2 linked regions of the Cohaesibacter gelatinilyticus genome follow. The protein of the gene in region 1 interacts with the protein of each later gene in a pairwise test. Links are inferred from orthologs where the notes say so. Each region holds a gene or a part of one and is shown on either strand. Other genes may lie near its edges.

The links.
Region 2: the proteins of CRO57_RS23650 (region 1) and topA interact in binary tests that used the Escherichia coli proteins (3 or more experiments, as listed by UniProt). The link is inferred for Cohaesibacter gelatinilyticus from one-to-one orthologs.

Annotation. Positions count from the first base shown.
Region 1 is NZ_OBEL01000010.1:46,550-55,007, forward strand. What follows is about bases 2,150-5,132. They hold CRO57_RS23650 (IMPACT family protein), read left to right. Parts: upstream 2,150-3,343; coding sequence 3,344-3,922; downstream 3,923-5,132. Other genes in these bases: CRO57_RS23640 (aminotransferase-like domain-containing protein), read left to right, coding at 2,150-2,156; CRO57_RS23645 (2'-deoxycytidine 5'-triphosphate deaminase), read left to right, coding at 2,235-3,338; CRO57_RS23655 (GNAT family N-acetyltransferase), read left to right, coding at 4,205-5,132. In the rest of the region: CRO57_RS23635 (DMT family transporter), read right to left, coding at 1-647; more of CRO57_RS23640, read left to right, coding at 792-2,149; more of CRO57_RS23655, read left to right, coding at 5,133-5,350; CRO57_RS23660 (GNAT family N-acetyltransferase), read left to right, coding at 5,789-6,694; CRO57_RS23665 (glutathione S-transferase), read right to left, coding at 6,669-7,349; CRO57_RS23670 (ion transporter), read right to left, coding at 7,362-8,186.
Region 2 is NZ_OBEL01000001.1:1,698,857-1,707,474, forward strand. What follows is about bases 1,874-5,016. They hold topA (type I DNA topoisomerase), read left to right. Parts: upstream 1,874-2,185; coding sequence 2,186-4,816; downstream 4,817-5,016. Other genes in these bases: rnr (ribonuclease R), read left to right, coding at 4,841-5,016. Outside these bases: glycerol-3-phosphate 1-O-acyltransferase PlsY, read left to right, coding at 1-379; DNA-processing protein DprA, read left to right, coding at 564-1,691; more of rnr, read left to right, coding at 5,017-7,141; CRO57_RS07550 (DUF983 domain-containing protein), read left to right, coding at 7,301-7,720; CRO57_RS07555 (NUDIX hydrolase), read left to right, coding at 7,980-8,618. UniProt on the Escherichia coli protein: Releases the supercoiling and torsional tension of DNA, which is introduced during the DNA replication and transcription, by transiently cleaving and rejoining one strand of the DNA duplex.

The sequences.
Region 1 (8,458 bases):
TAGCCAAGGCCAAGCCAAGCGGAAGGAGCAATCGCGCTGGAGAAGTCCGGTAACGTGATCATGGCGACAAGTGCCATGATCGGCAAAGATAGGAGCAACGCCCAGGAAATGACCTGCCATCCGCCCAGACGTCGTGACAGGGCTGCCCCTTCGGCATAGCCCAGACCACAAATGATGATAGCGCCCAGCATCAACAGATCTCCCGGGAACGACGTAGCTTCACTTGTCGATAAGGCAAACAAAGCAACAGCCATGCTACCCATCAGGGAAAAGAGCCAGAAGAGTTTGCCGGGTCTCTCACCGCCACGCAAAACTGCGAAAATTGCCGTAGCAAAAGGGAGAAGCCCGATAAAAACAATGGAATGGGCCGCAGTGATGGTTTGCAAGGCAAGAGCGGTTAGAAGAGGAAAGCCGATCACTACTCCTATGGAGACGAGACAAAGAGAGATGAAATCTGCTTTATCGGGGCGTTTTTGTTTGAGCGCATAAAGCAGCAGCAAGCCGAGAAGCGCTGCGATAACAGCCCGGGCAGAAGTCAAAAAAAATGGTGAAAACCCTTCTACCGCAATGCGGGTGGCTGGAAGCGAACCACTAAAAATCAAGACGCCCAATAATCCGTTGATCCAGCCTTTTGTTTTTGCCTGCATGCTCATTGTCTCCTTCTTGTCTTTGCAGATTAAAAACAAGTCCTTTGCAAAGATAGGAACAAAGCAGTACAATTTTCAAAAACTGTATTGATATTTTGGGTGATACACTTGGATCAGAAAAATACGTCAAGAAGCTCTCGTTCAATGATGGTGGTGGAGGAAGTTCAGCGCCAAATTGCCAATCGGGCTTTGCTGGCTGGCGATAAATTGCCTTCAATCCGAAGTTATGCGGCAAGATTGGGCATGGCGCCCTCCACCGTGGTTGAGGCCTATGATCGCTTGGTAGCTGAAGGTCTGATTTCCGCTCGACGCGGTTCGGGTTTCTATGTTTCCAATGTCAAACAACCTTTTGAAATTGCGCAAGCCGGGCCGCATCTGGACCGGGTAATCGATCCACTTTGGGTATCAAGGCAATCCCTTGATGCTTCCCTGAAACATCTCAAACCGGGATGTGGTTGGATGCCGGCAGACTGGATGCCACAACAAGCCATAAGAAAAGCCATTCGTAGTCAGGCCCGGGCCAATGAAGAAGGCTTGTCGGATTATGGCAATGCGCGTGGGTTACCAGAGCTTCGAAATTTGCTGGTCCGGGATTGGGCCGATGAGGGATTGAGCCTCAGCCCTGATCAAATCTTGCTGACATCGTCGGGCACGCAAAGCATCGATCTCATCTGTCGTCTGCTGCTGCGTCCTGGTGATTGTGTGTTGTTGGATGATCCGGCTTACTTCAATTTCCAGGCCCTTCTTCGTGCCCATCGTGTCACTGTCATCGGAGTGCCCTTGCAAAAGGATGGCCCAGATCTGGAATATTTTGAGAAAACCTTGATCAGGCATAAGCCAAGCCTCTATGTGACCAATTCCGGTCTGCATAATCCGACCGGAGTGACACTCTCGCTGCAAAAGGCGCACAAGCTGTTGAAGTTGGCGGCAGATCATGATCTTACCATCATCGAAGATGAAATTTTTTCCGCCTTTGAACCAGAGCCTTCTGCTCGTTTGGCAGCACTGGATGGTTTGTCCAACGTCGTGCGCATTGGTAGCTATTCAAAAACGCTTTCAGCATCGATCCGCTGTGGCTATATCGCTGCCAAACCCGATTGGATTGAGGCGCTGACCGATTTGCAGGTAGCGACCAATTTTGGTGGCCCGGGACCGTTCGCAGCCAATATGGTCTTTACGGTCTTACGGGATGGTGGATATCGCCGACAGTTGGAAACGACCCGAACGTTGCTGGCCAAACGTCGAGCCGAGGTCGCGGGAAAGCTGGATGCCTTGGGTATCAGGCCATGGATTCTGCCAAGAGGTGGCTTCTACCTCTGGTGTGAGCTTCCCGGAAATGTCTCTGCATCTACTCTTGCACGCAACGCCTTGAAGGAGGATATAATCCTTGCACCTGGCAATGCCTTCAGCCTGACTCAGACAAAAGACTGTTTCATGCGTTTCAATGTCAGCCAGATGCAGTCCGATGACATTTTTGGAAGATTGAGCAGGTTGTTGGATGAGATATAAGGCAAAAGCAGATCCTGCATTGCCCCGTTCCTTTATCCCTGCTAAACAGCGAAAAATCATCTGTTCAGGGGCAGTGCCATGAGTAACTCCGTTATCTTTTCCGGTTCGGGAATTTTGAACGATACCGATATCCACCAGTTGGTTGAGGCCGGAGCGATTGGATATGAGAGTGCGCTGGACGAGGATCAGATCCAACCCGCCAGCATGGATCTGCGTCTTGGTACAACCGCTTATAGAGTGCGTGCTTCCTTCATGCCAGGCCCGCGCCGGAGCGTGCAGGAAAAACTTGATCATTTGCAACTCCATCAGATTGATTTGACAGATGGCGCAGTTCTGGAAACCGGGTGCGTCTATATTGTGCCTTTGATGGAGAATTTGAAGCTTCCAAAAGGAATTGCAGCAGCGGCCAATCCTAAAAGCTCCACCGGACGACTGGATATTTTTACCCGCCTGATCACTGACAAGGCTCAACAGTTTGACAAAATCCCGGAAGGGTATGAAGGACCGCTCTATCTGGAAGTTAGTCCGCGTACCTTCCCGATTTTTGCCCGTGCGGGCTCTCGCCTTACGCAAATCCGTTTTCGTCAGGGGCGAGTGGTGCTAAGCGATCAGGAGCATCTCGCTCTGCATCAAGCAGAAACGTTGGTGGCCTCGAGCGACCCTTTTATTTCAGATGGGATTGCCGTTTCCATCGATCTGGCAGGAGATGGCGTCATTGGCTATCGGGCGCAGCGTCATGCGGCAGTGATTGATGTTGATAAGCGTGATGCACAAGAGGTTGTTGACTTCTGGGAGCCAATCTATGGTCATGGTCGAGGTGAACTGATCCTGGATCCGGATGAGTTTTATATCCTTGTTTCAAATGAAGCTGTACATGTTCCACCCGATTATGCTGCCGAGATGGTACCGTTCGATCCACTGGTTGGTGAATTTCGTGTCCATTATGCTGGCTTCTTTGACCCTGGTTTTGGTCATAGCGCTGCAGGTGGCACCGGTTCTCGCGCTGTATTGGAAGTCCGAAGCCATGAAGTGCCATTCATCGTTGAGCATGGCCAGATTATTGGACGTCTTGCATATGAAAAGATGCGTGCGCGGCCAAGCGAGCTTTATGGAATGGGCATTGGTTCCAACTATCAGGCCCAGGGCCTGAAGCTGTCCAAACATTTCAAAGTGGCGCAATAGGGTTCATGGCACTGTATACCGTCACCAATGAGACCTATGCTGAACTGGAAGAGAAGAAATCTCGTTTTCTGGCCTTTCTTGTGCCCATGGATCAGTTTGAGAAGCGATTGAATGAGTTGAAAGCTGAACATAGAAAAGCCAATCATCATGTTACAGCTTTTCGCCTAATTCATGACGATGATCAGATTGAGGAGGGAGCCAAGGACGACGGTGAACCGGCAGGCACATCCGGCATGCCAATGCTCAAGGTTCTCATTGGGCGTGGTCTGATTAATCTTGGTGTGATCGTTGTACGCTATTTTGGCGGCACGAAACTCGGAGCAGGAGGCTTGGCTCGTGCCTATTCCGGTGCAGCCAGCAAAGCAATTGATGCAGCGGATCTGGTTCCTTGGCAACGTATTTTGAGTGAGACAGTGAAGTGCCGGTTTGATCAAATGTCGGATTTGGAGCGCCAGGTCTCATTGCTCAAACTGGAGGTCCAGGACCGACAATTCACAGAAAATGGGGCTGAACTAACGGTGCAAGGGCCATTGAAACGTCTGGAAGAATTGAATGAGTTTATCCTGAAATTGGACCATCTCTGAAGCCCGTTGCTAACAAGGTTCGGGGCACGTTGAATTCGCAATTTTTCCTTTATCACCGCGTAAAACTACCCTCGCAGAATTCGCTTGATTGATGGATCCTGTGACGAACTGTTAAGCATGAATTCCAATATCTGTTTGTATATATCAATGGGTCAACAGACATGCGACCGAATTACCCATTTATGTCTGTCGAAATTGGCTGCCATTTAGAGTAATTTATAATTTTCGAATATATCATGCACCAAAGTCGGAGTAATATACGGCATAGCGCAGGAAATATTCATGGAACGTCTAAAGGTAGCATCGCTGAGATTTGAACTGACGCCCGAATTTGATTTCGGTTCAAGCGATTATGCGGCTTTGTTTCATGCTTGTCGGGCCACCGCTTTTCAACATCCGGTTTGGCACAATGCAATGCATGCCCATATTGGTCGTCTGGAAGGTTTGACGTCTCAGTATGTTTCCGTTCGTCATGAAGAAAACAGCAAATTACTTGCCCTGTTTCCGCTGATCAAACGTCCGATGATGGGGGCGTATATTCTCGAATTTGCCAATCTGGGATTGGTCGATTATGCCGCGCCAACCATACACCCGGATTTGTGGACGCAGCTGGATGATCCAACAGAGCTTTACTTGCATCTGGAGAAGCTTCTTTCTCCGTATGATCTATTGCGCATCAAACATCTGCGGGATCAGGATCTGGATCTAACACGTCTTTTTCCCAATGCACAGGTTCGAAAAGCCGCATTTGGTGCACATTCGACTGATCTATTTGGAAATATCGAGGAATGGCGTGCCGCAAAAATGTCCCGAACTACCCGCCGAAACAACAACCGCAAACGAAAAGCATTGAAGCGTGAGGGCAATTTTTCCATGCGGCGTCTGATGGATGCTGCTGAGATTGAGCAGGCATTTGAGCGCTTGCGGGTATTGCGCAAGGATCGTTTTCATGATCGTTTGGAAAAGGACTATTGTCAGGATCCCATCGCTTTTGACTTCTATCTAAAATTGGCCAAGGACGGCGCTCAGGCAGGCTATGCTGTTGTTTATCAGTTCACGCTGGATGATCAGATTGTCGGGGTACATTTTGGATTGGCTCATGCCGGTCGTTTCTATTATCTGCTTCCGGCGATAGATTATGACCGTTTGGGTCGCTTTTCGCCTGGATTGCTCATGATTGAGGATATGATTGCCGATTGCCTGGATCGAGGATTCGATCATTTCGATTTCACTGTTGGTGACGAAGGCCATAAACGTAAATTCGGGACCCGTCCGAGCACTATCTATACGCTCTGGCACAGTCATTCCCTTCTGGGGTCCATGGGCGTGACATTCGCCAATGTTATCAAAAAAGGTGGTATGGGGTCTCAGTTCAATCGCTGGCTTTGTCCTGAAACAAGGCAAGAGGGTGTCCGCATAGCGGGATGATTGTTGCAACTCTCTATTTGTAAATTATGTTTCTATATGTTTCGGACTGATTGGAAATTACCTGTATCTATTTGTGCTTTGTTAAGCTTGGTATAAAATCATTAAGATTTTAGCTAGTTTGGCGTTCGAATATCTGTCACAACCATAGCAGATGAATTTGATCAGAATGCTATGAACCAGTCCCCGCTCTTTCTATGCTCGATAGTGTCAGAGTTCGATTTTTCGTCCGATGAGTATCAAGCACTATATGCAGTTTCCGATGCTACGGTTTTCCAGCAGCCGAGTTGGCTCGAGAAATTGCAAACTCATGCCTGCAGCACTGCTTTGGGCAAGGTCCAAACACTTTTGATCCGTGAGCAAGACACCCAGCAGCTTATATTGGCTTTACCGCTATTGTTGCGAAGAAAAGGCCCGCTGCGCCTTCTTGAATTTCTTAATATGGGTTTTGTAGATTATGCGGCTACAATTTATAATGCAGCTTTTCTAGATGAGTTGATCAGACAATCAGGTGCCTTGTCTGCAGAAATTGATTCAATTCTTCCATCTCACGATTTGCTTTGGATCAAACATATTCATGCGACGGATCAGATTTTGTTGCATTTGTTCCCCAAGGCGCATCAATTAAATGCAAATTTTGACAGTCATCGTACGGAGCTGACGGGCAGCTTTGAGGATTGGCGCAAAAAGACCATGAGCAAGAAACGGCGAGGCAATTTACGGCGCGCTCGCCAGAAATTGCTCGAGGAAGGGTCATTGAGATCTCAATTGGTGTCAAACCCGGATGAGATCATGCGAGCATTCTCATCGCTTCGCGCATTTCGTCATTTGCGTTTTTCGGAGAACCGGCGCACGGAGCATATGCAGAACCAAAGTGTCTTTGAGTTTTATTTGCACTTGGCGCAACAAGGAGCACGGGATGGCTCCACAAGAACCTATCAATTGTTGCTGGACGACGTATGCATTGCCGTTGCATTCGGGTTATGTCACGAAGAGGAGTATATTTATTTGCTCCCCGGAGCAGATTTCAAGCGCTATGGACGTCATTCTCCTGGGGTAATCCTGTTGGAGGACATGATCTGTGATCTGATGAAGGATGGCTTTGGCGGATTTGATTTTTCAATCGGTGATGAAGCATACAAAATGCAGTTTGGTACCTATCCCGTTGCGATACAGACGCTTGCCCGACCCCAAACACTTACTGGTCATGGTGTATTGAGAAGCATAAAATTCCTCAAAAATTATCAGCAAAAGCGGAGCCTGCAACAACCTGACGGCAAGCCAGCGATGGGAGGAGGAACTATCCGCACTATATTGGCTTCTATTCTGGGGCCGGAAAAAGGGTAACAGGATCGCCTTCTTTCCAAACCATCCATCGTCGAAAAATATCAGAAAAGAGTTGTGAGGCTTCGTGGCCCCTCAGCCAATTAACCACCGGAGAGGGAGCAGCCTGATCGAACCATGTCCGGTTCGTATTGGCAAATTGACGTACAAAGGGAAAGAGGGCAATGTCTGCCAAACTTATCTTGCTGCCGAAAAGCTGTGGTCTTTGCTTCAATCGCTCAGCCAGAGGATCTAGGGCCACCAGAGCCATTCCACGTTCAATCAACTCATCTGCATCTTCATAACGTGTCGCGTATTTGTAGCGATCCAGATGACGTTTGAAATCTCCGTCCATGTGGGCAATGAGCTCAAGCATCTGGTCCAGTGATCCTTCATTTGGATTTAACCAGCCAAGAGGGTCCCGCGAGCTCAACGCCCAGAGCATGATATCCAGGCTCTCGTCAATTACCCGACCATCCGGCATGATCAGGACAGGAACCGTACCTTTAGGAGACATTTCGATCATATGGGCTGGCTTGTCCCGAAGAACAATCTCACGCAGCTCCACGACCTGACTAGACGCAAATAACCCCATTCGACCGCGCATGGCATAAGGACAGCGGCGGAAAGAATAGAGAATAGGACGCGAGGCATCAGCTTGTGGTGCGGGATTGTTCATTCAGGTTGCTCCTTAAACTCGGTCTGTTTCACCTCTAGCTTGCCCTTGAGACACAATTATGGCCTTCAACTCAGCCAGTTCTGCCCGAAGGGCCTTTACCTCGGTACTCACGCTTTCCGTTTCTTCATGCAAGGCGGCGCGATCTGCTTCTGCCGTCGCTTCATGTTCGGACTGCATGGCGGAGACAATGATACCGATGAAGAGGTTCAGAACGGTGAAGGAAGTAACAAGAATGAACGGCACGAAGAAGAGCCAGGCGAGGGGAGCATAATCCATCACCGGACGAACGACGCCCATGGACCAGCTTTCCAGCGTCATGATCTGGAACAAGGTATAGGAGGATTCTCCAAGCGTCCCAAACCATTGTGGAAAGGCCTCGCCATACAGCTTTGTGGCCATGACCGCAAAGACATAATAGATGAGTCCCAACAGCAGTGAGATGGAGCCCAGACCGGGTAATGCTTCCAGCAAAGCACCGACCACACGGCGAAGACTTGGAACAAAGCTTATCAGGCGCAAGACACGCAAGACACGCAAGGCACGCAGAACCGATAAACTACCAGAGCTCGGAATGAGCGCAATGACAACCACCACAAAGTCAAAGATTGACCAAGGGTCGGTGAAGAAGCGCAGACGATGAATGCCAAGACGTAGACTGATCTCGATCACGAAAATTGCCAGAATGGCTTTATCAAGCAGATGAAAGAAGCCTCCGAAGAGTTCTACAGCTGCTGGCCATGTTTCCAGACCCAATGTGATGGCATTGAGAATGATCAGAGCGGTGATAGCCAGTTCAAACTGGCGGGAGGACAGGATTGTTTCTAGTCTGGCAAGCATGACGAGGCATTTCCGTATCAGGACAAATGTGTATCAGTTGGCACTTTTTGTCCGCAAAGCATGGCGAATGCAAGACCTCAGTTACAAGACCCAAGGGAAAAGAGTATGATTGACCCTACCCAATTGGGGAGGCAAGGTGCAATCACCTTGCCCCTTTTTTGAAAGATCGATAAAAGGATCACATTCAGCGGGTGTAGCTCAATGGTAGAGCAGGAGCTTCCCAAGCTTAAGACGAGGGTTCGATTCCCTTCACCCGCTCCAGCTGTTTTCAT
Region 2 (8,618 bases), on another replicon or contig:
GCTGAAATTCAAAGGTGGCAAAGGTGTTGCCACCTATATCGGTGTCGTTCTGGGTCTTTATTGGCCTGCCTTTCTGCTCTTTGCATTGGTTTGGCTGGCATGTGCTTATTTAACCCGATATTCCTCATTATCCGCTCTCATTGCCAGTGCGCTAACGCCTTTTGCATTGCTCGGCTTTGGAGAATGGCAACTGGCCGAATTGGTAGCAGTTCTCACCGCTCTGCTATGGATCAAACACAAGGCCAATATCATGCGCCTGTTGGACGGCACAGAAAGCAAAATAGGTCAGAATGACCAGCCAGCGGACGATGATGACGCCACTGACCAGGCTGAAAATCTTGCAAGCGATACCAGCAAACAGGATGGAGACAGCCTATAGGGTTTCACTCAAATCCATTTCCTTTTTGACTCTCGACCGAGATCATTTGCAGGGCATTTTTCCGCCCGGCAGGGCTGAATAACCCAGTCCGAAAGGCAATTTCATGAGCCGAAAAAACATTTCCTCTACAAAGACAAATCACCAACCTTTCACACAAGAACTCGCTGCCAACCTAGTACAATCAATGGCTCACCGACTTAGCGATCAGCAACGCTTCAATTGGTTACGCCTGATCCGCAGCGAGAATATTGGGCCCGCAACCTTTCGTGATCTGCTCAATCATTTCGGATCGGCAGAAAAAGCTCTTGAAGCAGTTCCCACGCTCTCCGAGCGAGGTGGAGCCAAACGAAAAATCCAGATTGCATCCAAGGAAGATACGGAACGGGAATGGGAAGCAGTCTACAAAACCGGAGCCCGACTGGTCGCACTTGGTGAGCCAGATTACCCACGAGATCTTACCCATACCCATGCCCCACCACCAATTCTGACCATTGCCGGTCAGGAGCATTGGGCACAAAAGACAATTGTAGCAATCGTTGGTTCCCGCAATTGTTCTGCAAGCGGATTGAAACTCACTCAGACATTAGCCAGTCAGCTTGGTCAAAATGATATTGTCGTTGCCAGTGGCCTCGCACGAGGCATTGACACCGCCGCCCACACTGCAAGCCTTGAGACGGGAACGATAGCAGTGGTTGCAGGTGGCTTGGGCAAGCTCTACCCCAAAGAGAATATCCCGCTTGCCCATCAAATATCCCATAACGGCATGATCATATCCGAGGCACCATTCTCATGGCAGGCCCGCGCACAGGATTTTCCTCGCCGCAACCGGATCATATCGGGCATTTCAGCAGGAACATTGGTGATCGAGGCAGCCAAACGGTCAGGTTCGCTCATCACCGCTCGCTATGCCCTGGAGCAAGGGCGCGAAGTCTTCGCCATTCCCGGCTCGCCCCTGGATCCTCGATCAGCCGGAACAAACCACCTTATCAAACAAGGTGCATGTCTGGTTACCCAAGTCGATGACATACTTGAGGCACTTGCGCATTACATACCGAAACCCAATTCCTCAAAAGCACTATTGGAAGAATATTCAGCCATCGAACCTGACCATCTGGAACCAGACTTGCAAATCGTGGAAATAGAGCGTGACAAGTTGGTCTGTAGCCTCAATCTGACACCAATTGCCATTGATGAGTTGGCACGCCTCACTTCGATGCCTCTCAACCAGATACAGATGATATTGTTAGAATTGGATCTGGCAGGACGCTTGGAACGTCACGGAAATCAAACCGTCTCTCTTCGTCCGCAATAGAGCGTATATACTATAAGCACATAGATACCATCCGGAAGATAGAAACATCACCCGCCAACCACTTCGCATCCAATTTACTAGCATCCTTCAAAAATTGGCCCAAATATTCCGTAGATTTCTCTATACGGTTGGCTAATTCTGAATTCATTGCCATTCCTGCACTTAAAAAAATCAATTCATATTAATTTATCAATATTTTCAACATTCTAATAATTTTTTCGATATAAGGAACACCCAAATGAAATTTAGGTTGTAGTAGTAAAAATACATCTTTTGAGTGACATTCCGTTTCTCCTCCTCCCAATTTCTTGTTGTGCGAAAGCAACACAATCGTCTAGGAACATCTCGACAAGCCTTGACCTTGGCATCAGGAAGGGTCATTTGACAGGACTAGGACGATAAGAATCATCTGCCAGATTGCGCGGTAGGCCCATGCTTTATGCCTTGGTTCGGCGTAATGATATGGCATCAGATTTTGAAGAGACGGATTTCACATGGACGTTGTCATTGTAGAGTCACCGGCTAAAGCCAAGACGATCAATAAATATCTCGGCAAGGACTATAAAGTTCTGGCTTCATATGGCCATGTACGCGATCTTCCGTCCAAAGACGGCTCCGTTCTGCCAGATGATGACTTCAAGATGACCTGGGAGGCGGATGCAAAATCCAAGAAACGCCTTACGGAAATTGCCAGTGCCGTCAAAGAATCCGACCGCGTCATTCTCGCGACTGACCCCGACCGCGAAGGGGAAGCCATTTCGTGGCATGTGTTGCAGGTTCTAAAGAATAAACGGGTTTTGAAAGACAAGCCCATTCAACGTGTGGTGTTCAATGCCATTACCAAGAAGTCCATTCTGGATGCCATGGAAAATCCACGCGACATCGACGCGCCATTGGTAGAAGCATATCTTGCCCGCCGCGCGCTGGATTATCTGGTCGGATTTACCCTGTCACCAGTTCTATGGCGTAAATTGCCCGGGGCACGTTCTGCAGGGCGTGTGCAATCAGTTGCACTACGCCTTGTTTGCCAGCGAGAAACCGAGATCGAAGCATTCCTCCCGCAGGAATACTGGTCTATCTTTGCCGATCTGTCGACCGCTGGCAGTGATGATGTCCAGGCACGTGTCGTATCCGTCGATGGCATCAAGAAAAACCGGCACGACATTGGTAGTGAAACCGAAGCAGCTGATATCAAACAGCTGATCGAACAAGCCAACATAACGATCCAGTCTGTTGAAGCGAAACCGGTCAAACGCAATCCGTTCGCACCTTTCACCACCTCTACCCTGCAGATGGAAGCCTCCCGCAAGCTTGGTTTTGCCGCAGCCCGCACCATGCAAATTGCCCAGAAGTTGTATGAAGGCATCTCTCTGGGTGGTGAGACTACAGGTCTGATCACTTATATGCGTACCGACGGTGTGCAGATTGCACCGGAAGCAATTGGCCCCATCCGGGGTGCCATTGAAAACGAATTTGGCAAGGATTATGTACCGGAAAAACCGCGCTACTATTCCTCAAAAGCCAAAAACGCCCAGGAAGCTCACGAGGCAATCCGCCCGACCGATATTTTCCGCCATCCAAAACAGATGGCCAGATATCTGGATGAAGAACAACTCAAACTCTATACTCTCATCTGGCGCCGAACCATGGCATCCCAAATGGCCTCTGCCCAGATTGAACGCACCACTGTTGAGATCGTAGCTCAACATGGTTCTCGTTCTGCCGGTCTGCGTGCAACCGGCTCTGTTGTGCGCTTTGATGGTTTCCTGACGCTCTATACCGAGACCAAGGATGACTCGGACGACGAGGAAAGCAAACGCTTGCCACCAATGAGCGAAGGTGAAGCTTTGGCCCGCAAAGGTGTGACGGCTACTCAGCATCATACCGAGCCTCCACCACGCTATACTGAGGCTACCCTCATCAAGAAAATGGAAGAATTGGGTATTGGCCGTCCTTCCACCTACACAGCCACCCTTTCCGTGTTGCGTGATCGCGACTACGTAGAGTTGGACAAAAAACGTCTGATCCCATCGGGCAAAGGCCGTCTGGTCACGGGCTTCCTGTCCAATTTCTTTGAGCGTTATGTACAATACGACTTCACAGCCAGCCTGGAAGAAAAACTCGACAAGATCTCCGCAGGCGAGCTGCAATGGAAAGATGTGCTGAAGGAATTCTGGGAAGACTTCTCCCAACATGTCGATGGCACCAAGGAGCTGCGTGTTTCTCAGGTACTGGACACCCTCAATGAAGTACTCGCCGCCTATGCCTTCCCGCAGAAGGAAGAAGGCAAGGACCCGCGTGTATGTCCATCCTGCGACAATGGTCAACTTAGCCTGAAAACCAGCCGCTATGGTGCCTTTGTCGGTTGCTCCAACTATCCAGAATGCGGTTATACCCGCCAGCTGGACAACGGAAATGGCGAACAGCAGGAAAATATGGGCGATGGCCCCAAAATGCTGGGCGTCGATCCGGAAACCGGCCTTGACGTATCGCTGCGCACTGGTCGCTTCGGACCTTATGTCCAGTTGGGCGAAGAGAAAAAGCCTCCTCGCTCCTCCATTCCAAAGGGCTGGGATCCACAAAGCATTGATCTGGAGAAGGCCCTGCAACTGCTGTCATTGCCGCGCCCAGTCGGCATGCATCCGGAAGACGGCAAGGAGATCAAGGCAGGCCTTGGTCGCTATGGTCCGTTTGTTCTGCATGACGGTACCTATGCAAATCTGCCAAGTGTCGATGACATCTTTACTGTCGGCCTCAACCACGCAGTGACCCTTTTGGCTGAAAAACGCGCCAAAGGTGGTGGTCGCCGAACCGCTCAGGTCCTGAAAGAACTGGGCGATCATCCTGATGGCGGAGCGATCTCGGTCAAGGACGGCCGCTATGGTCCTTATGTCAATCATGGCAAGATCAACGCGACACTGCCGAAGGACACCGATCCACAATCGGTCACGATGGAACAGGCATTGGAGTTGATCGCAGCCAAGGCGGGCAAAACTGGTACCAAGAAAAAGGCGCCAGCAAAGAAAACCGCCGCCAAGAAAACGACAGCGAAAAAGACCACAGCCAAGAAAACAACCACAAAAAAGGCAGCGACCAAAAAAGCCGACGCTGCCGACGACGCCTGAGAAACGGGCGAGGATTGAGCTTAAGTGAAACAAAAGCGCAGAAGCAGGATCGATGACAGCCTGCCTACCAAAGCGGATATTTTAGCTTTCATCGCAGAAAATCCGGGTCAAGCAGGCAAACGCGAAATTGCACGCGCTTTTGGCATCAAAGGAGCAGCCCGTATCGGACTCAAGAAGCTCCTGAAAGAGCTGACAGAAGACGGGCATCTGGAGAAAAACCGCAAGCGGCTGGTCAAATCCGGAGAGCTACCCTTCGTCGGAGTCTATCGCATCACGGAGCGCGATTCTTTTGGCGACTTGCTTGCCCTCCCCATGAAATGGGATGAGGAAGAGCACGGCCCCGCCCCCAAGGTTCTGATTCAACCAGACAAGAAATCCAAGGCTGTTCCCGGAATTGGCGACCGAGTGCTTGCAAAGCAGCTCGATAAGGATATCGAACATGACACAGCCAAATTCACGGCTCGGGTCATCAAGATCCTACCTGTACGCCAAGACCTGATTTTGGGAATCTATCGACGCGACACCGTCCATGGCGGCGGTCGTCTGGTCCCGATCGACAAGAAAACCCAGGAAATGCCGATCGATGATTCCGGACGAGGCGATGCGGAAGAAGGCGATCTGGTTTCCGTCACTCTGACCCGCACTGGTCGTGGCAAAACACCTCGCGCTCGCGTGCAGGAAGTCATCGGCCCGATGGCATCAGAGCAGGCTGTCAGCATGATCTCCATCCATGCTCTGGACATTCCTTACATCTTCCCGCCAGCGGTACTGGAAGAAGCCGAGAATGCCACGCATCCCGGACTGATGGGACGAGAAGACTGGCGTGCTATTCCGTTTGTCACCATTGATCCGGCGGACGCCAAGGATCACGATGATGCCATCTTTGCCGAGCCCGACGAAGATCCAAACAATCCCGACGGCATCATTGCCTATGTCGCAATTGCAGATGTTGCTCATCACATTCCATTTGGCTCCAATCTGGACAAGGAAGCGTTGAAGCGCGGCAATTCGGTCTATTTCCCTGACCGGGTTGTTCCAATGCTACCAGAGCGGATCTCAAACAATCTGTGTTCCTTGCGAGAAAAAGAAGATCGTCCATCGCTTGCTGTTCGCATGATCTATAACGCGGATGGCAGAAAAATCCGCCATAGCTTCCATCGTGTCATGATCAAGGTCGCCGCGGGCATTTCCTACAATCAGGCGCAAGCCGCAATTGATGGTGAACCGGATGACAAAACCGGACCATTGCTGGACCCGATCCTGAAACCTCTTTGGGATGGATACGCAGTTCTGAAAAAAGGGCGAGATGATCGCTCCCCCTTGGAGTTGGATATCCCTGAACGAAAGCTGATCCTGAAGCCTGACGGCATGCTGGACAGGGTCTTTGTGCCAGATCGTCTGGACGCGCATAAGCTCGTCGAAGAATTCATGATCCAGGCCAATGTGGCAGCTGCGGAAAGTCTGGAAAAACATAAGCAAGCTCTGATCTACCGCATCCATGATGTCCCTTCCTTGCCAAAGCTGGAAGGCCTTCGCGAATTTCTTGCATCCTTGGACGTGAACCTGCCAAAAGGCGGAAATCTGCGCCCGGAAATGTTCAATCGCATTCTTGGCAAGATGGGCAACACGGAACATGGTCCATTGGTCTCCACGGTCATTTTGCGCACGCAATCGCAAGCCGAATATCATCCGGCAAATATCGGCCATTTCGGTCTAAACCTGCAAAGATATGCACATTTCACATCACCAATCCGCCGCTATGCAGATTTGATTGTTCATCGTGCCCTCATATCAGCCTTGAATTTGGGAGACGATGGCCTTCCTGGTGGTTTTGAGCCCAAGCTGGAAGCCATTGCTGCCGCCATTTCAAGCACCGAGCGACGTGCCATGGCAGCGGAACGCGAAACCAAGGATCGCCTGATAGCGAGCTTCCTGGCTGACAAGGTTGGCGCAAAATTCCATGGCAAAATCGCAGGTGTCACCAAGGTTGGCCTGTTCGTGCAACTGCATGATACTGGTGCGGATGGTTTTATTCCGGCAAAAACACTAGGTCACGATTATTATCATTTTGACGAAGCCAATCATGCCATGGTGGGAGAAGCCACAGGTGAGACCTACCGCTTGGGTGATCAGGTAGAAGTGAGGCTTGTGGAAGCAGCACCTATGGCCGGTGCATTGCGGTTCGAGATGTTAACGCCTGGCACGAAGTCGAGCATAAAAGGCCGGGTGAGCAAAGGCCCCTTTCGCAAAGGCCGAAACGGCAGATATTCAGGTCGAAAAAAGCCAGGGACCACACGTCCACGCCGCAAATCCGGTCGCCAATAGAAAATATACGTCTTTATACGCATTTTTGCAGACAAATCAGTTGATCTATGTTTATCTTGCCGCGGACAGTTGGCTCGAAAGTGTCACAACCATAAAATAACAAGGACTATGTGAACGCAATTCCCTTCTGTCAGGACTGGAACCTGTGAGGAGATACCTTTGAATAGCCAGATCACAATCACCTCCACACCTGCACGGCCATTATGGCCTGCTTTGGTGAATGGTGCCAAATGCCGTTGCCCCAATTGCGAGCAAGGCAAGTTATTTGATGGATTTTTGAAAGTCGCTGATACTTGTACCAATTGTGGTGAGGACTATTCCCATCAGCGCGCAGATGATGCACCACCCTATTTCACCATTTTCATTGTCGGGCATATCGTAATTCCGCTTCTCATCTGGGCAGAAATTACATTCAGACCGAGTTTGACCATTCATATGCTGATCTGGATTCCCATCACCATTGCCATGTCATTGGCTTTTTTGCGCCCCATCAAGGGCGTAATCGTTGCCTTGCAATGGGCTAACTATATGCATGGTTTTGATCCAAATTCAGAATCGGATTTCCCCGAGAAGGCCTGAACTCTCCTTCAAGACCCGAAAGGTCATCATGTACTGGAACAAAGACCAGCCGAAAAACCCGTTTGACCTCAAAAGCTAACGAACTTTTGTTTAATACTACCAAAGCCCAGCATGACTCAACAGGCAAAGCGATTGTCATCAATAGTGTAACTGCCTATGATCCGCTCATATTCCAGCTCCCGAGCATCCTGATGATGTCTCGGGAGTTGCGCCTTTCTTTTCAGTGGCGACCCGGTCTGGAACAAAGCGGAAAATTATCATGACAAGCAACCCTCAATTTCATCCAGCTCTTACCGAGAATGCCCTGAGCCATTGGGACAAGAGCCTGACCGGAATCAAGCCCAAAGATGCGGCAACTCTGATCATTCTTGACCGAGAACACGGAGAGCCGAAGGTCTTGATGGGGCGCCGACACATGCGCCATCGTTTCATGCCTGGCATGTTCGTCTTTCCAGGAGGCCGCCTGGATGCAAGCGACAGTAGTGTTCCCTATTCCCGCGACATCAATCCCAAAGTCATGAAGAAGCTTCAGCATCGTGCCAAGAACGGCAGCAGTGATGCGCGCATGCGTGGCCTCCTGATGTGCGCAATTCGCGAGACTTACGAAGAAGCAGGCCTGTTTTTAGGTGTCAAAGATGATGATCCGAAGATCGGTATAGAAGGTTGGGAAGCATTTACCGAGAAGGGTATTGTCCCTGACTTGGATCCGTTTCGCTTCATCGCGCGTGCAATTACTCCTCCAGGCCGCACTCGCCGATTCGATACCCGTTTCTTTGCAGTCGATGCGACCCATATCATCGAACGCCTCCCTGAAGGCCGCGGACCAACTGAAGAATTGGAAGATTTGCACTGGTTAACGATTCCCGAGGCCAAAAACCTGGAACTGCCGCGGATCACA